DNA from 2 places in the Kribbella sp. NPDC050470 genome. Region 2 is predicted to be linked to the other one. Evidence: riboswitches for the same ligand, from Rfam matches in the RefSeq annotation. Region 2 holds a riboswitch; the other holds the start of a gene.

Region 1 (11,929 bases), 140 kb from region 2:
GCCCAGACCCTGTCCGCTCCGGCCGCGTCGGCCGACGCCACGATAGGGGCGCCGCCGGTGTCGCCTGAGCCTCAGCAGACCACCAGCCGCCCCGACGGCTTCAGCCTCGGCCGCACCGTCGGCCTGATGCACGGACCGACCACGGATCCGGACGCCGAGCGCGTCGTCCGCGAGACGCTCGAGCGGGCCGGCGTACAGACCGTCCGGGATCAGCCGGCGGCGGTGACCATTTGGCTGGGCGGGAACGAGCAGGTGCTGCGGCAGCTGAACGTGGAGCCCGCCAAGGGCTTGCCCGCCGAGGGGTATGTGCTCGCCGCCGGCGGCAAGAACGTCGTACTCGACGGGGTCGACACCGACGGGACGTACTACGCGGCGCGCACCTTCGCACAACTTGTCCAGGGCAACCAGTTGTCCGGGGTCGAGATCCGGGACTGGCCGACGATGCGCTACCGCGGCTCGATCGAGGGCTTCTACGGTACGCCGTGGTCGCATGCGGACCGCCTCGATCACCTCGACTACCTCGGCGCGCACCGGATGAACACCTACGAGTACGCGCCGAAGGACGACCCGTACCACCGCGAGCAGTGGCGCGACCCGTACCCGGCCGACAAGCTGGCCGAGCTCGGCGAGCTGGTCGAGCGGGCCCGGGGCAACAAAGTCGACTTCACCTTCGCGCTCTCGCCGGGGCTGTCGATCTGCTACACCTCCGACAGCGACTACCGGGCGCTGATCGCCAGGTTCGAGGCGCTCTACGGGCTGGGCGCGCGGGCGTTCAACGTGCCGCTCGACGACATCGATTACAACACCTGGCACTGCCCGGAGGACCGGGAGAAGTACGGCACCGGCGGCGGCGCGGCCGGCCAGGCGCAGAGCGAGTTGCTGAACCGGATCCAGCGCGAGTGGGTCGCCTCCAAGCCGGACCTGGCGCCGCTGCAGATGGTCCCGACCGAGTACTACAACGTGTCGGAGACGCCGTACAAGAAGGCGCTGCGGGAGCAGCTGGACAGCGCCGTCGTCGTGCACTGGACCGGCATCGGCGTCATCCCGCGCACGATCACAACCGCACAAGCGGCTCAGGCCAAGGCCGTGTTCGGGCACGACATCCTGATCTGGGACAACTACCCGGTCAACGACTACCTGGCCGGGCGGATCCCGCTGGCCGACTACAGCGGCCGGGAGCCCGGGATCGCGCAGCACGTCGCCGGCGTGATCTCCAACCCGATGAACCAGGCCGCGGTCAGCAAGCTCGCGCTCTACTCGTTCGCCGAGCTGGGCTGGAACCCGGCCAAGTACGACGAACAGGCGTCCTGGCACCAGGCGATCGCCGAACGCGCCGGGGGAGATCGCAAGACGATCGCGGCGCTCGAGGTCTTCGCCGACCTGAACACCTACGACTCGACGCTGCATCCGGAGAAGGCGCCGGTGCTGGCCGCCCGGACCGCCGCGTTCTGGAAGACCTGGCAAGCCGGCGACCACGACGGCGCGATCGAGGCGCTCGAGCCCTACTTCAACGCCATCGAGAAGGCGCCCGCTCAGCTCAGGGGTGGAGTGCAGGATCCAGCGTTCGCCGACGAGGCGAAGGCCTGGCTGGATGCGACCGTGCTCTGGGGCCAGGCGCTCCGGCGGTCGTTGCGGCTGCTCGACGAAGTGGCCGACGGCAACGGAGCGGCCGCCTGGGCGAGCCGGCAGCAGATCGACGCACTGGTTGCCCAGGCCAAGGAGATCCGGGACGTCCGGCTGCCGCACTCCAACACCTACCCACGGATCGGTGAGGGCGTCGCCGACGCGTTCCTCGCCGAGGCCGGTCGGGTGCACGACCAGTGGATGGGCATCGAGCCCGGACGTACGGCGTCCAGCTCGCAGGGCACGTACGCCGAGAACACCCCCGACCGCATGGTCGACGGCGACGAGTCGACGTACTTCTGGAGCAACGGCGCACCCGTGGCCGGGGACGAGATCCGCGTCGACCTCGGCAAGGCGCGGGCGATCGGCGACATCGCCGTACTGATGGGGAAGTCGGGCAGCCCGAGCGACTTCATCCACTCCGGTGTGCTGGAGTACTCGACCGACGGCTCCACCTGGACCGAGCTCACGCGGGCGACCACAGCCGAGGTGCGCTTCACCGCCGCCGTGACGGCGCGCTATGTCCGCTATCGTGCGATTGTCGACAATCCTTCGTTCTGGCTGGTGGTCCGCGAGTTCTCGGTCCAGGTCACCGACGGCTCCGAGTTGGTGCTCACGGCAACAGGCACACCTGCGCCCGCGGAGGGCTCGTCGCTGTCGGACGCGGTCGACCTCCAGGTGAGTACGGCGTACGTCGCAGGCGTTGCACCGACGGCGTCGGACGCGTTGACCGTCGAGCTGTCGTCGGCAACGTCAGTCGACCGGATCACCGTGCTGCAAGCCGAGGGCGCGGCTGCATCTGGACGCATCCAGGTCCGGACGAGCGACGGTTGGCAGGACATAGGCCCGGTGAAGGCCGCCTACAGTGCAGCGAACCTGCCGGCCACCACGATCGAAGTGGTCCGGATCGCGTGGGCGGCCGGCGCCGTACCGCCGCGGGTGCACGAGGTGATCGTGCACCGGGCCGGGAATTAGGTTGCCCGCGGTCGCACCGGGCCAGAGGATGGCCCGGTGCTGATCGATCACTGGCCGCTGCGCCGCCTCCGGCTGACCACCGAACGCCTCGTCCTGCGTCAGCCCGGTGAGGAGGAGCTCGCCGAGCTGGCCGACGTCGCGGCCAGTGGAGTGCACAAGCCGGGGGAGCGGCCGTTCCTGACCCCGTGGACGGACGCGCCGCCTGCGGAGCGCGCCCGGGGCGTCATGCAGGGGCACTGGGGCTCGCTGTCCTCGTGGAGTGCGCAGGACTGGACGTTGCAGCTCGGTGTGTTCCGGGAGGGCACGCCGATCGGGATGGTCGCTTTGCGGGCACAGGACTTCGCCGTACTCCGGGAGGTGAAGACGTGGTCCTGGCTCGGCCTGCCGCACCACGCCCAAGGCTTCGGCACCGAGGCGCGCCGTGCACTGCTGCATCTCGCGTTCGAAGGATTGGACGCGGTCGCGGCGCTGACGGAGGTGTTCCAGGACAACGCGGGCTCGCAGGGCGTGTCCCGGAAGCTGGGCTATCAGCCGGACGGGATCTCGCGGGACGTGCTGGACGGCCGGCCGGTGGTGTCGGACCGGCTCCGGCTGACCCGGGACAACTGGCAGCCGTCGGGCCGGGTCGAGGTCACCGGGCTGGAGGAGTGCCGGTCCTGGTTCGTCGCGTAGGCTGGACGCCGGACCGCGACTGGCGTTGAGGTGGAGAACCACCGGGGAACGGTCCGCCGGAGAACCGGCTCAGCCGCGCGCCTGGGCACTCGACCTGATGTCGACGCCCGAAGGAGCGCGCCGTATGACCAATCTGATGACCGGCACCGACCTGGCCGCCGAGATGGTGGCGAAGGCCGCCGACCGGGCCCGGGACCTGCAGGAGAAGACCGGCGTCCAGCCGTGCCTGGCGACCGTGCTGGTGGGCGACGACCCCGCGTCGGCGACGTACGTCCGGATGAAGCAGAACCGGTGCAAGAAGGCCGGCATCGGGTCCCGCAGCGTGGTCCTGCCCGCGGAGACCACGACAGAGGATCTCGTCGCCGAGCTCGAGCGGCTGTCCGGCGATCCGGAGGTGCACGGGATCCTGCTGCAGCACCCGGTGCCGGGACACATCGACGAGCGGGCCGCGTTCGAGGCGATCGACCCGGCCAAGGACGTCGACGGGGTGACCATGCATGCGTTCGCTGCGATGGCGTTCGGCGAGCCCGGGTTCCGGTCCTGCACGCCAGGCGGCATCCTGCGCCTGCTCGAGGCGTACGACGTACCGCTCGCCGGCGCCCACGCGGTCGTCATCGGCCGCAGCCCGATCCTCGGCAAGCCGGCCGGGATGTTGCTGCTGGCATCGAACGCCACCGTCACCTACACGCACTCGCGGACCGTCAACCTGCCGGAGATCGTGCGGACCGCGGACATCGTGGTCGCCGCGGTCGGCAAGCCGAACTTCGTCCGCGGCGACTGGCTGAAGCCGGGGGCGGTGGTGGTCGACGCCGGCTACAACGAGGGCAACGTCGGCGACGTCCACTTCGACGAGGCGGCCGCCGTGGCGAGCCTCGTGACCCCGGTCCCGGGAGGCGTCGGACCGATGACGATCGCCCTCCTCCTGGAGCAGACCGTCGACGCCGCCGAACGCATGTAATCACCTGTGATCGGCGGAGGGGGAGACGCTCCGGGAAACACACAACCTCCGGCCGCGGCGGTTCTTTTGGCCGCCTTCGGCGGCGCGCCGAGTCGAGTCGTGACCGGAGGTGATCGGCGCTGAGGGGGTGCTCCTGGAAGGACACGGCCTCCGGCCGCGGCGGTTCTTTTGGCCGCCTTCGGCGGCGCGCCGAGCCGAGTTCGGGCTGGAGAGATGATCGGCGACGGGCACCCTGGTTGGGCGCGCCGGCGGTGGCGGCCGCTGAACATCTGCGGCCGAACGCGGTGTCCGGCCTACTGGGCCGCCTTCGGCGGCGCGCCAAGCTGCGGTTCGGCTGGAGGCGGTCGGCATCGGGAATGTGTTCTGGACGCTCGCAGGGACCGGCCTATGGGCTCCGCGCTGAACCCGGGCAGCACCAACTGCCGCTGGGCATTCCGGGGGATAACCCCGCGCGTTGCCCCTTCTCCCGCCGTATCAGCAGGGAGAAGGGGCAACCTCACGGGATATCCGGCTGTTCTGACGGATGTGTGGATCGGCTTGGTGCCCCAGTTCGCCACCATGGCGGTCGGCTGAGCCGCGCCCGCGCAACCCGGCCACTCGCGAACGGGATCCCGAGTTGCGGACCGCCAGGCCATCACAATCGCCACCTCCAACCCGGCACCTGCCTGGTGCCGCCGACGCCGGGCGATTGTGATGGCCCGGCAGTCCGCCGTCGAGCTCACAGACCCGACAACCCGGTGGCGTGCGCCCGCCCAACCCACGCCCACACACGTCCGTCACAAGAGCCGGATATCCCGTGAATTGCTGCCTTCTCCCCTCGTATGAGAGGGGAGAAGGCAGCGTCCGAGGGGAGATCCCCTCGGACGCTGCGGGTGCCGGGACACGACTCGGGTTCGGATGTCTGTTGTATGCCGCGACGTTTCCGCATGCGCCGATCGGGGGTTGGTCCCGCGCTGCAGGTGATCGGCGACGGCGAGGTGTTCCGGCGATGGAGGCGTCCTTCGGCGGTGGCAGTTGTTCTGGCCGCCTTCGGCGGGAGAGGTCACGGTCTTCGGTCGCGGCTGTCCGTTGCCCGCCTTCGGCAGCGGGCCGAGTCGAGTTATGGCCCGAGGTGTCGGCGCTGAGGGGTGCTCCGGACAACCGACGGAAGTCGGCGGCGGGGGTGCCACTCGACTATCCCGAGACGGTCGTCGTCCTCGACGCCGCCAGCCGTGGGTGTTGGCGTGCGCGATACTGCCTTGCGTTGGAGAGCAGGGCGTGTTGGGTGCGCACACCTATGCGGTTGTTCCGCGCCAGTGGCGTTGGCCCGTGCCCGCGGCTGCGGCTCAAAGAAGGTGCCGCCGCCGACGGTAGTGTCCGTTGCTTGGGCGCACAATCCGAGACGCGTGTCCACTCTCTGGCTGGTCTGTCCTAGGGTTGGGCCTAGACGACCAAGGAGGCGAGCACGTGGCGGTACGGGCGATCCGGGGTGCCACCCAGCTGGAGGTGGACGAGCGCGAGCACCTGCTCGAGCGGTCCGCCGAGCTGGTGAAGGCGGTCCTGGAGGCGAATGATCTGGACCACGAGGACCTGATCAGCATCCTGTTCACCGTCACGCCGGACCTGCGGTCGGAGTTTCCGGCCGTGGCGGGCCGCCAGATCGGGCTGACCGACGTACCGCTGATGTGCATGCAGGAGATCGACGTCCCGCACGCGCTGCCGCGGGTGGTGCGGATGATGGTGCACGCCGAGACGCCGCGGTCGCGGGAGAAGATCCAGCACGTCTACCTGCACGGCGCGGTCGCGCTCCGTCCGGACCTGACTGGCGCCCAGTGAGGGCCTCGTGACCGAGCTGCGCGGGCCGGTCCGGATCGTCGGCGCCGGACTGATCGGCACGTCGATCGGTCTCGCGCTGGGCCGGTTGGGTGTGGTCGTGGAGCTGGTTGACGCCGACCCGGACAACGCGTTGATGGCCGAGCGGATCGGGGCCGGCTCCCGGCTGGTCCAGATCGAGCCCCAGCTCGTGGTGGTCGCCGTACCGCCGGATCACGTCGGCCGGCTGGTCGCCGAGCAGCTCGAGCAGACCCAAGCGATCGTCACCGACGCCGCGAGCGTGAAGTCGAAGCCGCTCGCCGACGCGCGCCGGCTGACCTCCGACCTCAGTCGGTACGTCGGCGGTCACCCGATGGCCGGCTCCGAGCGCAATGGGCCGCTCGCCGCCCGCGCGGACCTGTTCGACGGTGCGACCTGGGCCATCACCCCGCACGAGACCAGCGCGCCGGAGGCGGTCGAGCTGGTACGGCGTCTCGCCGAGGCGTCCGGTGCTCGGACGGTCGAGTTGTCGGTCGAGGACCACGACCTCGCGGTGGCCCGGGTATCGCACCTGCCGCACCTGATGTCCGCCCTTGCGGCCGGGACGCTCGCGGACGCGCCCGACTCGCACCTGCAGCTGTCCGGGCAGGGCGTCCGAGATGTCACCCGGATCGCGGCCGGCGACCCGAAGCTGTGGACCCAGATCGTGTCCGCCAACTCGTCGGCGTTGACTGGCCTGCTGGAGCAGATCCGCGGCGAGCTCGACCGGGTCCTCGTTGCCCTGGGCAAGGAGGAGGCCGGCGAGGAGCTGACCTCGATCCTCGGCCTGGGCGTCTCGGGCGCGATCAGGGTGCCTGGCAAGCACGGCGCCCCGCACATCGACCTGGTGTCCGTGCTGGTCACCATTCCCGACCGGCCGGGACAGCTGGCCCGGCTGTTCGCGGACGCCGCCGAGTCCGGGGCGAACGTCGAAGACCTGCGCATCGACCACAGCCCGGGCCGTCCGGTCGGTGAGGTCGAGCTGGCCGTCAAACCGGGGTCGGTGGACCAGTTGGTCGCCGTACTGACCGAGCGTGGCTGGGTCGTGCACAGGTAGGACACAGCTTTGTCCCCGGCCGCGGGTAATCTCTGGGCCATGATCATCGCTGTGGACGGCCCGAGCGGGTCCGGCAAGTCGAGCACCGCCCGAGGCGTCGCGACCAGGCTGGGTCTGCGGTACCTCGACACCGGTGCGACGTACCGCGCGGTGACGTGGTCGGCGCTCGAGCACGACCTCGACCTGGACGACACCGCGGCGGTGGCCGAGCGGGCGCGTGAGCTCCGGTTGGAGGTCAGCACCGACCCCGGCAAGCAGTACGTGATCGCCGACGACGTCGACGTGACGAGCGCGATCCGGGAGCCGCGGATCAGCGAGAGCGTCAGCAAGATCGCCACCAATCTGGACGTCCGCAAGGAGCTGATCCGGCGGCAACGGGCCATCATCGACGACGCCCAGCCGACCGGCGGGATCGTGGTCGAGGGCCGCGACATCGCCACCGTGGTCGCCACCGACGCGGAGCTGAAGGTGCACCTGACCGCGGACCAGGATGCCCGGATGGAGCGGCGCGGCGCCGAGCTCGCCACCGGGGCGGTCACCGCCGAGCAGTTGCGGGACCAGATCGTCCGCCGCGACGCCGACGACGCGACCGTCTCGCAGTTCCTGGTGGCCTCGGACGGCGCGGTCACCATCGACTCGACGCATCTGTCCCTGGAGGAGGTCATCGACGTGATCAGCCGACTCGCGAAGGAGGCCGAGGCAGCGCCCCGTGACCGGGAGTCATGACAGCAGAACTAACGGGGCACCTCGAGCTGCCCCGTACCGATGACCTGCCTCGGCTGCCTTATCGGCTCGCGCTGCCGGTTCGCAGGTTCGCGCAGCCGTACTTTCAGCGCAAGTACCGGCTGACGATCCACCACGAGGACCTGTTCCCGCGGAGGGGACCGGTGCTGATGTCGCCGAACCACCTGAGCCTGCTCGACGGCCCGCTGCTCGGGGCGATTGCGCCCCGGATGCTGCACCAGCTCGGCAAGATCGAGGCGTTCGGCGGTCTCCAGGGCCGGTTCCTGCGCCGGATCGGCCAGATCCCGGTCGACCGGTCGGCGTACGACGTCCGCGCCATCCGGCAGTCCATCCAGGTGCTGCGTGACGGCCGGGTGCTGAACATCTACCCGGAGGGGACCCGCGGCGCCGGCGACTTCGCCCGGATCCGGACCGGGGTGGCGTACCTGGCGATGGTGACCGGCGCGCCGATCCTGCCGGTCGCGCTGCTCGGGACCAGGCTGCCGCACGGCTCCGTGGAGGCCTTTCCACCGGCCGGGAGCCGGATCGACGTGGTCTATGGCGAGCCGTTCTCGATCGACCGCGTACCCTTTCCCAGGAGGCACTCCGACGTACGGGCGGTTGCCGACCAGATCGGCGACGTGCTGCGGACTCATGTCAGGGCGGCCGTCGAAGCTACCGGCCACCCGCTCCCGGGCGCGCCAGACGTGAAGGATCCTGATGAGTGACCTGCCCACCGGCTACGACTTTGCCGAGCCCACCCACGAGCGCGAAGACACCGGGCCGCTGCCCGTGCTCGCGATCGTCGGCCGGCCGAACGTGGGCAAGTCCACGCTGGTGAACCGCATCATCGGCCGCCGTGAGGCCGTCGTCGAGGACACCCCGGGCGTCACCCGGGACCGGGTCTCGTACGACGCCAACTGGGCCGGCCGCGGCTTCACGGTCGTCGACACCGGCGGCTGGGACCCGGACGCGGTCGGGATGGCCGCGCTGGTCGCCGCCCAGGCCGAGGTCGCGATCAACGCCGCCGACGCGGTCCTGTTCGTGGTGGACGCCACGGTCGGGATCACCGACGCCGACGAGGCCGTCGTGCGAGTACTGCGGAAGTCCGGCAAGCCGGTCGTGCTGGCCGCGAACAAGGTCGACGACCAGCGGGTCGAGTCCGAGGCGATGAACCTGTGGAGCCTCGGCATCGGCGAGCCGTTCCCGGTGTCGGCGATGCACGGCCGCGGCACCGGCGACATGCTCGACGCCGTACTGGCCGCCCTGCCGGAGGCGCCGCCGGAGCGGGACGCCGAGGCCGGCGGGCCGCGCCGGATCGCGATCGTCGGCAAGCCGAACGTGGGCAAGTCCTCGCTGCTGAACAAGGTCGCCAAGGAGGACCGCGTCGTCGTCAGCGACGTCGCCGGTACGACGGTCGACCCGGTGGACGAGCTGATCACGCTCGGCGGCCAGGAGTGGCGGTTCATCGACACGGCCGGGATCCGGCGGAAGGTGAAGAACGCCAGCGGCCACGAGTACTACGCCTCGCTGCGGACCAACGCGGCGATCGAGCGCGCCGAGGTGGTCGTGGTGGTGATCGACGCCTCCGAGGTGATGTCGGAGCAGGACATCCGGATCATGAACGCGGTCGAGGAGGCCGGCAAGGCGCTGGTGATCGCGTACAACAAGTGGGACCTGGTCGACGAGGACCGGCGCTACTACCTGGAGCGCGAGATCGACCGCGACCTGGTGCAGTTCCGGTGGGCGCCGCGGGTGAACATCAGCGCGCTCACCGGGCGGCACATGGAGAAGCTGGTGCCGGCCATCGAGGCGGCGCTGGAGGGCTGGCAGACCCGCGTCCCGACCGGTCAGCTGAACGCGTTCCTCGGCCGCCTGGTCGCCGCGCACCCGCACCCCGTCCGCTCCGGCAAGCAGCCGAAGATCCTGTTCGGCACCCAGGCCACCACGATGCCGCCGACGTTCGCGATCTTCACCTCCGGCGCGCTGGAACCGTCGTACCAGCGCTTCATCGAGCGCCGCCTGCGCGAGGACTTCGGCTTCGTCGGCAGCCCCGTCCACGTCCAGGTCCGGGCCCGCTCGAAGAACAAGAAGCGCTGACCGGACCCTGGTCAAAGCACTCCGCCGCATGGGGTAAGGTTTACCCCGGTCGCCTCTCCGGAGGCGAGCCACGGGCTGTGGCCTAGTCAGGTAAGGCGCTAGTCTGGGGGACTAGAGATCCCGAGTTCAAATCTCGGCAGCCCGACCCCAAGAGGGGCACCGATATCTGTCGGTGCCCCTCTTTATGTTTGGCGTCATGGAGAACACGGGGAACCGACGCACCTGGACCGATGCTCAACTATGTAAGGCGGTCGAGAGCAGCCCGTCGTGGCGTGCGGTCGCGCGCGCACTGGGCTTGAAGGGAACATCCGCGGGGACGATCCGGGTGATCAAGCGGCATGTGGCCCCGTCTCGAGCTGGACACATTGCACTTCACCGGACAACGTCGCTGGTCTGATCTGCGACTGCGTGCAGCCGTGGCGGGGGCGAGTTGCTGGGCGGACGTGCTCGCCAGTCTCGGTGTCATCGACAACGGAGAGGACCGAGTCCGGATCAAGGGTCATGCGGTCCGGCTGGGCTTGGACTGCACTCATCTGAAGTCGCCGCAAGCCCGGTCGAACCCGGTCGAAGTATTCGACGAGCCGGTCCGGCCGGATATGCTTCGCTATTCGGCGGCAGCCCTGGCAATGGCCTGGTTCTCCTTGCGTGGATGTGCGGTTGCGTTGCCGATCGAGCCCCAGGAGTACGACCTCCTGGTGACGACATCCAAGGGCGTTCAGCGTGTACAGGTGAAGTCCTGTGCATCCCGCAACGGACGGGGTTACTGGGATGTCGGTATCGGACGTCGGCCGTATGTGCTCGACAAGTCCGCGAGCAAGATGCCTTATGACCCTGACGTGATCGACATGTTCTTCATCGTGCTCGGCGACGGCAGCATCTATGTCATCCCCAGCTCTGTCCTGGCTGGGCCGGGTGAGCATCTCGGCGGAGAGCTACACGCCGTATCGCGTGGGCGACGCGTCGAGCTTGTTACGTAGTGGGGCACCAGCAGGCGCTGATGCCCCAGGCGTCGGAATCAGCGCACGCCCGCGAGTTCCGTGGGCTCCGGTTCCTCGTTGACGCGCAAGGACTCGCCTTCGATGTCGACTTTGGGAGTGATGCGGTCGAGCCAGCGGGGGAACCACCAGGCGCGGTCGCCGAGGAGGCTGAGGACGGCGGGGACCAGGGTCATCCGGATGATGAACGCGTCGACCAGGACGCCGATGGTGAGGCCGAAGCCGATCGCCTTGATGATCGGGTCGTGCACGAAGATGAAGCCGGCGAAGACGGAGGCCATGATCAGGGCGGCCGCCGTGACCACGCGGGCGCCGTGGCCGAGGCCTTCGACGGTGGCCTCGGTGGCGTGCTTGCCGTGCACGAACTCCTCGCGGACCCGGGACACGATGAAGACCTCGTAGTCCATCGCCAGCCCGAACAGCACGCCCATCATGATGATCGGCAGGAAGCTGACCAGCGGCCCGGGCGAGTCCACCCCGAGCAGCGACGCGCCCCAGCCCTGCTGGAACACCGCGACCGTGATCCCGAACGTCGCCCCGATCGTCAGCACGAACCCGAGCGTCGCCTTCAACGGCACCAGCAACGACCGGAACGCCAGGAGCAGCAGCAGGAACGACAGCCCGATGACCACCAGCAGGTACGTCGGCAACGCGTCGGACAGCTTGTTGGACACGTCGACCCCGACGGCCGTGTTGCCGGTCACGGAGATCGTCGTGTCACCGGTGGCGAGCGGCGCGATCGCGGACCGCAGGTTCTTGACCAGGTCCGCGGTCTCCTCGGTCGCTGGTCCGCTGGCCGGGATCACCTGCAGCAACCGCGTCGTACCGTCGGCGCTCGCGGGACCGGGTTGGGCCGCGACGACATCCGGGAGCCCTTGGGTCTTCGCTAGCACCTGCTGGACGACGGCCTCCGCGTTGTTGCTCTTGACGACGACCACGAGCGGACCGTTGGCGCCCGGTCCGAAGGCGGCCGCGGTGAGGTCGTAGGCGACCCGC
Region 2 (11,929 bases):
GGTCGAGCCGGGTCACGGGTGCCCGATCTCGATGACGTACGCCGCCGTACCCGCGCTGAAGGCCGACGGGCAGCTCGCCAAGGCGTGGATCCCGCAGCTCGCCTCGACGCAGTACGACGTCCGCCGGCTGCCCGCGGCGGACAAGGCCGGTGTGCTCGCCGGGATGGGGATGACGGAGAAGCAGGGTGGGTCCGACGTCCGGGCGAACCTCACCACCGCGACGCCGACCGGGAGCGACGGCGAGTACCAGCTGAACGGGCACAAGTGGTTCTGCTCGGCGCCACAGGTCGACGTCTTCCTGGTGCTGGCCCAGGCGCCGGAAGGGCTGAGCTGCTTCGTGGTGCCGCGGGTGCTTGCCGATGGCAACCGGAACGCGTTTGCCCTGCAGCGGCTCAAGGACAAGCTCGGCAACCGGTCGAACGCGTCCAGCGAGGTCGAGTTCCACGGCACCGTCGGCTACCGCCTCGGCGACGAGGGCGCCGGCGTCCGCACCATCATCGAGATGGTCGCCGCCACCCGCCTCGACTGCGTCCTGGGATCCGCCGCCCTCCAACGCCGAGCCCTGGTCGAAGCCATCTGGCACACCCAGCACCGCTCGGCGTTCGGCGGGTTGCTCGCGGACAAGCCGGCCATGCAGAACGTGCTGGCCGACCTGGCGATCGAGAGCGAAGCGGCCACCGCGCTGGGGATGCGGTTGGCCGCCGCGGTCGATGCCTCCGTCAACGGTGATGCGCAGGCTGCCGCGTTCCGGAGAATCGCCCTTCCGTTGGCGAAGTTCTGGGTTTGCAAGCGGACGCCGTTCATGGTGGCGGAGGCTTTGGAGTGTCTGGGCGGGAACGGGTTCGTGGAGGAGTCCGGCCTGCCGCTGTTGTTCCGGGAGTCGCCGTTGAACTCGATCTGGGAAGGATCCGGGAACGTCAACGCACTCGACGTACTGCGAGCCCTCCGGCGGCCGGAGTCGCTCGAGGCGTGGCTGACCGAGCTCGCCACGGTTCAGGGCGCCGACCAACGGCTCGACACCGCGGTGAACGACGTACTGCAAGCGCTTGCTGACATCGAAGGAGCCGAAGCAGGCGCTCGCCGGCTGGCCGCCCGGATGGCGTTGTGCCTGCAGGCTTCACTGCTGATCCGGCACTCCACACCCGACGTCGCGGACGCCTTCGTCGCCTCCCGGCTGGCGAACGACTGGGGCGGCGTCTTCGGCACGCTGCCGAGGACCACACCGTTCCAGGCGATCGTCGAGCGCACGATAGGGTGAGGCGTCGCGACTGGCGCGCTGAGGTGGAGAACCACCGGGGAGCGAAATCCGTCGGCACCGTGCGCCTGGGTGCCTTCGACCCACTGCAACCGCAGGAGAGACAACGATGACTCAACCCTTCGATGCCGCCGCCGCATCGGCCGCGTACCGCAATGCGCTCGAGGTGATCGCCTCCGTCGAGCCGACGATCGCCGGCGCGATCAAGTCCGAGCTCGCCGACCAGCGTTCCTCGCTGAAGCTGATCGCGAGCGAGAACTACGCCTCCCCCGCCACCTTGCTGACGATGGGCAACTGGCTGTCCGACAAGTACGCCGAGGGCACCATCGGGCACCGCTTCTATGCGGGCTGCCAGAACGTCGACACCGTCGAGCAGGTCGCCGCCGACCACGCCAAGGCACTGTTCGACGCGCCGCACGCCTACGTCCAGCCGCACTCCGGCATCGACGCGAACCTGGTCGCGTTCTGGGCGATCCTGGCCCAGCGGATCGAGTCCCCGGCGCTCGCCGAGGCCGGCGCGAAGCACGTCAACGACCTGACCGAGGAGGACTGGACCAAGCTCCGCAAGGCGCTCGGCGACCAGAAGATGCTCGGCATGTCGCTGGATGCCGGCGGTCACCTGACCCACGGCTTCCGGCCGAACATCTCCGGCAAGATGTTCAACCAGCACTCCTACGGCACCGACCCGGAGACCGGGCTGCTGGACTACGACGAGGTGGCGCGCAAGGCCCGTGAGTTCAAGCCCCTGATCCTGATCGCGGGCTACTCGGCGTACCCGCGGAAGGTGAACTTCGCGACGATGCGCGAGATCGCCGACGAGGTCGGCGCGACCCTGATGGTCGACATGGCGCACTTCGCCGGCCTGGTCGCGGGCAAGGTGTTCACCGGCGACTTCGACCCGGTGCCGCACGCGCACGTCACCACGACCACCACCCACAAGTCGCTGCGCGGCCCGCGCGGCGGCATGGTGCTGTGCCAGCCCGAGTACGCCGACTCCGTCGACCGCGGTTGCCCGATGGTGCTCGGTGGGCCGCTCAGCCAGACGATGGCGGCGAAGGCGGTCGCCCTGGCCGAGGCCCGGCAGCCGGCGTTCCGGGAGTACGCGCAGGCCATCGCGGACAACGCGGTCGCGCTGGCCGACGGCCTGATGAAGCGTGGCGTGAAGCTCGTGACCGACGGCACCGAGAACCACCTGGTGCTGCTCGACGTGTCGTCGTACGGGATCACCGGGCGGCAGGCCGAGTCGGCGCTGCTGGACGCGGGCATCGTGACCAACCGGAACGCCGTACCGCGGGACCCGAACGGCGCCTGGTACACCTCCGGTGTCCGGATCGGCACGCCGGCGCTGACCACCCGTGGTTTCGGCGCCGACGAGTTCGACCGGGTCGCGGAGCTGATCGTGGACGTGCTGTCCTCGACCACGCCGACCACCACGTCGGCGGGGGCGCCGTCGAAGGCGAAGTACGTGCTGGCCGACGGCGTCGCGGACAAGACCAAGGCCGCGTCCGCGGAGCTGCTCGACAAGCACCCGCTGTACCCGGGCCTCGAGCTCAGCTGACCGGCTCGAACTATCAGAAAGTTGTGATAGTTGCGGTAGGGTGCGGCCATGCCGCACCCTGACCCGGCTCCGGAGGAGATCAGCCAGTTCGTCGAGCGCTTCGCCGGCGTGCTGGCGAACAGCGGCGTGCCGACGATGTCCGCCCGGGTGATCGGGCGGATGCTGGTCAGCCCGACCGGCACGTTGACGTCCGCCGAGCTGGCCGAGTCCCTGCAGATCAGCCAGCCGGCGGTGTCCGGCGCCGTACGGCAGCTGCTGCAGGTCGGCTTCATCTCGCGGGAGCGGATCCCGGGCTCACGCAAGGACCACTATCGGATCCGGGACGACGTGTTCGCCGCACTTCTCGAGCGCCGCAACAACGCACTCGCCGAGTGGGAGTCCACCAGCCGCTCCGGCGCCGAACTGTTCGGCCCCGACAGTCCGGTCGGCCGCCGCCTGACCGAGGCCGCCGACTACTTCGCCTTCATCCACAAGGACCTGGAACAACTCATCAAGTCCTGGCGGGTGGACCACCCGCGATGACCGCCGCCGGTCGTCATGCGTGGATCGGCGGTAGCGGCAGATCGGCCTGAAGGCGCCGTGCCACCGCGAGCGCAAGCTCGTCAAGGCCATGCGGTGCAACGACCTGCAGCCCGACCGGGAGTCCGTTCACCAGGCCTGCTGGGACGCTCACCGCGGGATGGCCGGTCACGTTGAAGGCCCAGCAGGGGTCGGCAGTCACGATGTTGGGCTCGTGCTGGTCGTAGCCGTGGGCAACATTCAGCGTCGTCGGCGTGACGAGCACGTCGACAGTCTCGAACAGGTCAGCGAGTGCGGTGTTGTTGCGGTCGCGGACCTCGCGCGCCCGATTGGCGGCGGCCGCCTCGGCGCCCCGACCGGCGTCCAGACCTGACAGCGTCTGCCACGCCTCGTCCGGCGGGATGAGCTCGAGCGGTGCGTCGATCAGCGTGACGTCGCAGTCGGCCAGCCGCTTGCGGATCAGTACGTCGACCGCCGGGTCGGCCTCGGGTTCGGAGAGCGTCGACCGGTAGGCGACCCGCCACGGCCGGTCGGCGGTGTCCGGCACCGGCCAGTGCGGCAGCGCGCTCGGGTCCAGCCGGTGCGGCCCGCTCGCGATACTCGTCGCGAGTACGACGTCGTCGAGGTCGGATCCGATCAGACCGGCAGTCGTGAGCCCGCCCAACGTCCGCCCGACCGCACGCGGGATGCGACCGTACGTGCCCTTGAAGCCGACTACACCGCAGAACGCCGCCGGGATGCGCAGCGAACCACCGGAGTCGCCACCGGTCGCCAGCGGGACGACGCCGGCCGCGACAGCCGCCGCGCCGCCGGCCGTCGAACCACCCGGCGACCGGGACAGGTCCCACGGATTCCTGGTGTACTCGCGCCCGTTCCACCCGAACGTCTGGGACACCGCACCCGGCCGGGCGCGCGTCGCCGTACCGATCGGAATCGCCCCCGCGGCGACCACTCCGCACCTGCTCCGCGACCGCCGCCGCGGTTCTCGCCGTCACCGGCGCGAGTCTAACCAGCTCCAGGTGCCCCCGCGCGCGGTAGAACCGGGCCCATGTCTGAACAGCGGCCAGGCCCGCCCCCGATGCCCGGCGCGCCGGCGGCGTACGCACCGCCGCAGGCCCTGGGCGATCAGCGCCGGCTACCGGCGCTGGGCGAGGATTCTCAGCTGGCTGGCCATCGTCATCCGGCGGTCATGACGCGGCGCGTGCGGCAGCAGCGGTAGGCGGGAACCTAACGTCCGGTCCAACTGCTGCCGAGGGCGGTCTCGAGCTCGTCGAGTGCGGAGAGGCTGTGCGCGCTGACGACCGAGTCGCAGTACGGCCAGGCTGCGGCCATGCCCCGGACCAGTGGGCGGTAGTGCGGGCTCTGCGTCCGCGGGTTGGCCCAGACGATGCGATAGGCGATCCGGGACAGGCGAGCCATCTCCTGGGCGAGTTGGGTGGGATCGCCTGTCTCCCAGCCGTCGGAGATCACCAGGACCACCGCTCCACGGGCCACGCCGCGGCAGCCGTACCGGTCGTTGAAGTCCTTGAGTGCCGCGCCGATCCGGGTTCCCCCTGACCAGTCCGGTGCCACCGCCGCAGCCCGTGCCAGCGCCGCCGTGGGCCGGGACCGGGCGAGCACCCTGGTCAGTCGGGTCAGCCGGGTCGCGAACGTGAAGACCTCGGCCCGCCGCCCACCCGCCGCGCAGTAGAGCAGTTGGAGCATGGCCCTGGCGTACGGCTCCATCGATCCGGAGATGTCGCACAGGACGACCAGCCGCCGGTGGCGTTCCCGTCGCCTGCGCATGATCAGCCGGACCGGGTCACCTCCGGTACGTCGGGCATGCCTCAGCGTCGCGCGCAGATCGAGACGCGAGCCGTACGACGCGAGGCGGAACCGGCGGGACTGGTAGGTGGGTGTGACCAGCGTGAGCCGCCGCATCAGGTCGGCCAGTGCGAGCAACTCAGCGGGCGTCAGCGCGGCGAAGTCGCGAGTAGCCAGCCGCTCGGTCGCAGTGGCCAGTGCGCGCAGCGGCACCTCTTCCCCGGGCTGTCGACCGTCCGATCCACTCTCCTTCGATGCGCCGGCCTGGAACCAGCCCGGCCGGCCGGATCCGGGTGTGTCGTCCGTGGCCAGTGAGTCTTCGCGGGGCTCGGGTCGACGTACGACGTTCACGTCACCGCGACCCTCGGCCGGATCCACGAGCCCGCCGAACACGGCGCCGAAGACGCGGTCCAGCACCTCGATATGCATCTGATCGGACACCAGAGTCGCCAGTGCGCAACGGTAGAGCTCGGTGGTCGTGTCCGGCCGCACGACGGCGATCGCCCGGGCAAAGCGTTCACAGCGGTCCGGGCCGACCGGCAGGCCGGCGGCGTGCAGCGCCGCTCCGAACCGGGCCACCAAGGTCGGGAGGTCGGCCACTCCGTCCAGCACCGGCTCAGTCACCACCGACCACCGCAGCCAGTCCGGTTGCCCGTACGGTCTCCTGATCCTCCTGGTACTTCAGCACCGCACCGAGGGTCTGCTCGGCGGCGTCGGCGTCGAACGCGTCCACGCCGAGGACGTGCAACGCCGTCACCCAACTGATGGCTTCGGCTATTCCTGGGGGCTTCTGCAGGTCAAGGGTGCGCAGGCGGGCCACCGAGCCGGCGACCCGCTCGGCCAGCCAGTCCGCCGCGGCAGGAACCCGACGGCGGATGATCGCCGCGACGCGACCGGTGTCCGGATAGCCGATCCAGTGGTAAAGGCATCGCCGCTTCAGCGCGTCGTGCAGGTCGCGGGTGCGGTTCGACGTGAGCACGGCGACCGGGGGAAGGGCCGCCCGGCGGGTACCGAGTTCCGGAATGGTCACCGCCGACTCCGCCAGCACCTCGAGCAGGAACGCCTCGAACTCGTCGTCGCCGCGGTCCACCTCGTCGATCAGCAGCACCGCCGGCCGCGGCCCGGGATGCTCGATCGCCTGAAGGAGCGGCCGCGGCAGCAGGTACTCCTCGCCGAACAGATCAGCGTCGCGCAGCACCTCGCCCCGGGACTCGGCCAGCCGGATCGCCAGCAGTTGGCGCGGGTAGTTCCACTCGTACAACGCCTCGGCGGAGGTCAATCCCTCATAGCACTGCAACCGCACGAGCCGGGTGTCGAGCGCGGTGGCCAGGGCCTTGGCGGCCTCGGTCTTGCCGACGCCCGGCTCGCCCTCCAGAAGGATCGGCTGCCGCATCCGAATGCCGAGGAACAGCGTGGTCGCCAGGGACTCGGCTGCCAGGTAGCCCGTCGCCTCCAGCCGGGCACCCAGCTCGGCGATGTCAGCCACCCAGCCTTCGGGGTCACTCATCGAGGTAGCGTCCGGGATCGTCCGCGAACGCCTGCCGGCAGCCGGGTCCGCAGAAGTGCCAGACCCTTCCGTTGTGCTCCAGGCGCAGGCTCGCCGCCGTGACCGCGACAGTCATCCCGCACACCGGGTCGACGGCCTCAGCCGGCAGCACGGACGGCACCGAGACCTGTCTGGCCGGCTGGGGCCTGGTGGCGATGATCTCGGCGAGCACCGACAACGCGATCTCCGGGGCCGCACGGGCCCCGATGTCCAGGCCCGCCGGTGTATGCACCCGCGCCTTCTCGTCCTCGCTCAGGTCCAGTCCGGCCACCACCGCGTGCCCCCGGCGACGGCTGGCCACCAGCGCGACGTAGGGGACGCCGGCCCGGATGGCGGCGGTGAGCACCCGCTCCTCGTGCCTGCCGTGGGACGCGACCACGACCGCTGCCGTGTCGGCCGGGAACGGCTCCTCGGGGTTGCCGACGGCGCGGATCTCGTAGCCCAGCGCCTCGCCGACACGTCCCAGCGCGCGGGCGATGGGCGCATCACCGAACACGTGCACGAGGGTCGGCGGGATCATCGCCTCCAGGAAGATCTCCAGCGTGCCGCCGGACAGGCACGGGTTTCCGACGGTGACCAGCCCGTCCCCGACCACTTCCCGCTCGTCAGCCGCCGGGGTGATCCGGAGCAGCGTCGACTCGCCGGTCTCCAGCAGCCGCAGCCCCTCGAGCCGGACGGTCGACTCGGCGCAGGTTCCGCCGACGAACCCCTCGAGGGTTCCGTCGGGCAGGAGCAGCGCGCTGTCACCGGCCTTGGCGCTGGTCGGCCGTTCCGCGCGGACCACTGTGGCGAGGACGTACGGCGTCCGCCCGGACCGCAGGTGGTTCGCACGGAGCTGCAGGTCGGCTTGGATCATCTGCCTGCACCGGCGTCAGGTGATGGCCAGGTCGGTGCGGAACGGCCGGCCCTGGACCGCCCGCCATACGTTGGCCGGAGTGAGCGGCATGTCCACGTGCCGTACGCCATGCGGCGCAAGCGCGTCCACCACCGCGTTCACGACCGCCGCCGGTGAACCCACCGTGGCGGACTCCCCGACGCCCTTGGCTCCGATCGGATGGTGCGGCGAGGGGGTGACGGTCTCCCCGAGCTCCCACGACGGGCACTCCATCGATGTCGGCAACAGGTAGTCCATGAAGGTCGACCCGAGGTGGTTGCCGTCGTCGTCGAAGGCCATCACCTGCATCAGCGCCATACCGACGCCGTCCGCGAGCCCACCGTGCACCTGCCCCTCGACGATCATCGGGTTGATCCGGACCCCGCAGTCGTCGACGGCGACGAACTTGCGCATCGTCACCTTCCCGGTCTCCGGGTCGACGTCCACGACGCAGACGTAGGCGCCGAACGGGTAGGTGAGGTTGGGTGGGTCGTACACGCACGTCGCGTCCAGGTGTCCCTCCACTCCCTCGGGCAGCTCGAGCCCCGAGTGGGCGGCCATCGCGATCTCCTGAATGGTTCTGCCCTGGTCCGGGTCGCCCTTGACGAACCAGCGGCCCTTCTCCCACTCCAGGTCGTCCGGTGCGACCTCGAGCATGGCGGAGGCAACGATGCGAGCGCGCTCGCGGACCTTGCGGGTCACCACGGCTGTCGCGGCGCCGGACACCGGCGTCGAGCGCGAGCCGTAGGTCCCGAGGCCGAACGGCGTCTGGTCGGTATCGCCGTGCACCACCTCGACGTCGTCCGGCGAGATGCCGAGCTCCTCGGCGACGATCTGGGCGAACGTCGTCTCGTGGCCCTGCCCCTGCGACTGCACCGAGATCCGCAGCACCGCCTTGCCGGTCGGGTGCACACGGAGCTCGGCGCCGTCGGCCATGCCGAGGCCGAGAATGTCCATGTGCTTGCGCGGCCCCGCTCCGACCGCCTCGGTGAAGAAGCTGACGCCGATGCCCATCAACTCGCCGCGCTCACGCTTCGCGGACTGCTCCCGGCGGAGATCGGCGTACCCCGCCATGTCCAGGGCGAGCTCCAGCGCCCGCGGATAGTCGCCGGAGTCGTACTCCCAGCCGGTGGGTGAGTTGTACGGGAACTGCTCGGGCCGGAGCAGGTTCTTCATCCGCAGTTCGGCGGGGTCCATGCCGAGTTCGCCGGCCAGTACGTCGACCATCCGCTCGACCAGGTAGACGGCCTCGGTGATCCGGAACGAGCAGGCGTACGCGACACCCCCGGGCGCCTTGTTCGTGTAGACGCCGGTGACCTCACAGTGCGCCGCCTGGAGGTCGTACGAACCGCTGAACACGTGGAAGAAGCCGGCCGGGAACTTCGTCGGCTGCGCAGTGCCGTTGAACGCCCCGTGGTCGGCGAGAACCTTGACCCGCAGGCCGAGGATCTTGCCGTCCGGCGTGGCCGCGATCTCGCCGTGCATGTGGTAGTCACGGGCGAACCCGGTGCTCATCAGGTTCTCCGACCGGTCCTCGACCCATTTCACCGGCTTGCCGGTCACGATGGAACCGACGATCGCGAGCACGTAACCGGGGTAGATCGGAACCTTGCCGCCGAACCCGCCGCCGATGTCGGGCGCGATCACCCGGATCTTGTGCTCCGGCAACCCAGCGACCAGGGCGTACACCGTCCGGTGGGCGTGCGGAGCCTGCGAGGTCGACCAGATGGTCAGCTTGCCGGTGACCTTGTCGAAATCGGCCACCGCGCCGCAGGTCTCCAGCGGCGCGGGATGCACGCGGGGGTACAGGATGTCCTCGGCAACGACCACCTCGGCCGCCTCGAACACCTCGTCGGTCCGGGACCGGTCGCCGGCCTCCCAGTCGAAGATGCGGTTGTCGGTCCTGCCCTCGATGTCGTCGCGAATCACCGGGGCATCCGGGTCGAGGGCCCGGCGGGCGTCGGCGACCGGAGGCAGCGGGTCGTAGTCGACGTCGATGAGTTCGAGCGCGTCCCGGGCGGCGTACCGGTCCTCGGCGACGACGAACGCCACCTCCTGGCCCTGGAAGCGCACCTTGTCGGTCGCGAGCACCGCCTGGACGTCGTGGGACAGGGTGGGCATCCACGCCAGGTTCAGGCCTTCGAGCGTCTGGCCGGTGATGACTGCCTTGACCTTCGGGTGAGCCTCGGCGGCCGTCGTTTCGATGGACCTGATGCGGGCATGCGCGAACGGGCTGCGCAGGACGGCGCCGTACAGCATGCCGGGCAGCAGTACGTCGTCCACGTAGTTGCCGCGACCCCGGATGAAGCGAGCATCCTCCTTGCGGATCATCCGTCCGAAGCCCATCGGCGTCGTCCGCTCGCCGGTCGTGGTCATGTCGTCACCTTCTCGGCCGCGGGGTGCGCCGCCGCCCAGCGGACCGCCCGCACGATGTTCTCGTAGCCCGTGCACCGGCACAGCTGCCCGGAGATGGCCTCCCGGATCTCGGACTCGGACGGGTCGGGGTTGTGGTCGAGGAGCCAGCGGGTGGTCATCATCATCCCCGGGGTGCAGAAGCCGCACTGCAGGCCGTGGCACTCCACGAAGCCCTGCTGGACCGGATCGAGCTGCCCGTCGCGTTCCAGCCCCTCGACCGTACGGACTTCGCGGCCGTCCGCCATCACGGCAAGCACCGTGCAGGACTTCACCGGGCGCCCGTCCAGCCACACCACGCACGTGCCGCACTGCGAGGTGTCGCACCCCCAGTGCGTGCCGGTCAGGCGGAGATAGTCGCGGAGGAAATGGACCAGGAGCAGCCGCGGCTCGACGTCGTCGGCGTACTTCTGCCCGTTCACGGTCACCGAGATCTGCATGTCATGCCTCCTGCCCCCGCGCCCGGGCCGCGGCCCGGCGCAGCGCCCGCGTCGTGAGCTCGCCGGCAAGGTGTCGCTTGTAGTCGACCGGACCGCGCTGGTCCGCCCACGGATTGCAGTGCTCCGCGGCGAGCCGGCCGGCCTCGGCGAAGCTCGCGTCTGTCGCCGGCTGTCCACGCAGGAACTCCTCGGCCTCAGCGGCGACGAAGTGCTGGGCGCCGACCGCGGTCAACCCGATGCCGGCATCCTCGACGACGTCGCCCTCGAGCCACAGCGCGGCGCCGGCAGCAGCCACAGCCCAGTCGCCGGCGCGCCGCTCAACCTTCTCGTAGGCGCTACCGCCACCGGGGCGGATCGGCACCCGGACCTCGGTCAGCAGCTCCCCCGGTGCCAGCACAGTCTCGTACGGAGCCAGATGGAACTCCCGGATCGGGACTGTCCGGGTACCGCTCGGCCCGCGGATCACCGCGGTCGCACCAACGGCGGCGCAGGCCGCGGACAGGTCCTCCGCGGGATCGGCCTGGCACAGCGACCCGCCCACCGTGCCCCAGTTGCGGACGACCGGGTCGGCGATGACCCGCTCGGCGTCGGTGAAGATCGGGAAATGTTCGCCGACGACCTCCGAGGCGAGCAGCTCCGCATGGCAGACCAGCGCGCCGATCAGCAACTCGTCGCCCTCGACGCGGAGGTACGACAGCTCGGTGACCGAGTTGATGTCGATCAACGCCTCAGGTCGCGCGAGGCGCAGCCTCATCATCGGGATCAGGCTGTGACCGCCGGCGACCACCAGGGACTCCGGGCCGTAGCGGCCGAGCAGTTCGATGGCCTGTTCGACAGTGGTCGCCCTGGCGTACTCGAAACTCGCAGGTACCTGCATGCATCCCCCCGGACTCGGTCGGACGCGCCCCGGGCTGAGGCTGGTCAACATTCAACTACCTGCATGGTCCCTCTGCCGTCCACCAACCGCAATCAGGCAGCCCCAAGAACCCGACGGTCCCTCCGGTACGACGGAAAGTCGTCGGTGCTCATGGCTCCCCGGGCGGTGATGTGAGGCATCTCTCGGTTGGGGCGATCCCGGGGCGTTACGGCTCGGAAACGGCTGGAAACAATCATGACCAGACTTGTGGACATAGCCGCATCGTGAGACCTGGTCTCAACATGCAGGATTGGGAGTTGATTTGTCAGGCGTTGACGCTGACGCTTAACACCATGCTCGCTGCCCGCTCCACTCATCTCGTAGGTCGGATTCATGTCGACCTCGGGCGGATGCGCAGCGCCATCTGTTGTCCTTCGATGTTCTGACAGCCACCCTGCCGGGCCAATGACGGCCCCCTGATCACCCCCGATCACCGCTGGGTGCGCACCGCGGAACGCATCGAACCGACGACGCTTCGATCCCGCAGCCCGCGGACGCACCTGTCACGAGGACAAGGACACCCTCCCGGATGACTGGCGTCACGTCTGCTCCCCGCAAACCCGCCCGCCCACGCAAGGGCAAGGGCGAAGGTCAGTGGGCGCTCGG

The links. Region 2 has a riboswitch for ZMP and ZTP ahead of ACIBGM_RS33200 (glycine hydroxymethyltransferase). Riboswitches for the same ligand answer to the same signal wherever they lie in the genome.
Region 1: another riboswitch for ZMP and ZTP. It lies ahead of ACIBGM_RS32520 (bifunctional 5,10-methylenetetrahydrofolate dehydrogenase/5,10-methenyltetrahydrofolate cyclohydrolase); the one in region 2 lies ahead of ACIBGM_RS33200 (glycine hydroxymethyltransferase).

What each region holds. Positions count from the first base shown of each region.
Region 1 covers NZ_JBITHV010000011.1:228,377-240,305, forward strand. The annotation lists gene ACIBGM_RS32510 (beta-N-acetylglucosaminidase domain-containing protein) at 1-2,598, shown strand, start outside; gene ACIBGM_RS32515 (GNAT family protein) at 2,635-3,270, shown strand; ZMP/ZTP riboswitch at 3,276-3,364, shown strand; gene ACIBGM_RS32520 (bifunctional 5,10-methylenetetrahydrofolate dehydrogenase/5,10-methenyltetrahydrofolate cyclohydrolase) at 3,395-4,228, shown strand; gene aroH (chorismate mutase) at 5,675-6,043, shown strand; gene ACIBGM_RS32530 (prephenate dehydrogenase) at 6,051-7,115, shown strand; gene cmk ((d)CMP kinase) at 7,155-7,841, shown strand; gene ACIBGM_RS32540 (lysophospholipid acyltransferase family protein) at 7,838-8,566, shown strand; gene der (ribosome biogenesis GTPase Der) at 8,559-9,938, shown strand; tRNA gene ACIBGM_RS32550 (tRNA-Pro) at 10,010-10,083, shown strand; gene ACIBGM_RS32555 (group I intron-associated PD-(D/E)XK endonuclease) at 10,382-10,915, shown strand; gene ACIBGM_RS32560 (MMPL family transporter) at 10,954-11,929, opposite strand, start outside.
Region 2 covers NZ_JBITHV010000011.1:369,766-381,694, reverse strand. The annotation lists gene ACIBGM_RS33205 (acyl-CoA dehydrogenase family protein) at 1-1,258, shown strand, start outside; ZMP/ZTP riboswitch at 1,255-1,336, shown strand; gene ACIBGM_RS33200 (glycine hydroxymethyltransferase) at 1,365-2,813, shown strand; gene ACIBGM_RS33195 (MarR family transcriptional regulator) at 2,862-3,335, shown strand; gene ACIBGM_RS33190 (amidase family protein) at 3,349-4,284, opposite strand; gene ACIBGM_RS33185 (VWA domain-containing protein) at 4,560-5,759, opposite strand; gene ACIBGM_RS33180 (MoxR family ATPase) at 5,752-6,642, opposite strand; gene ACIBGM_RS33175 (XdhC family protein) at 6,635-7,537, opposite strand; gene ACIBGM_RS33170 (aerobic carbon-monoxide dehydrogenase large subunit) at 7,553-9,931, opposite strand; gene ACIBGM_RS33165 ((2Fe-2S)-binding protein) at 9,928-10,407, opposite strand; gene ACIBGM_RS33160 (FAD binding domain-containing protein) at 10,409-11,284, opposite strand; gene ACIBGM_RS33155 (nitrite/sulfite reductase) at 11,853-11,929, shown strand, end outside.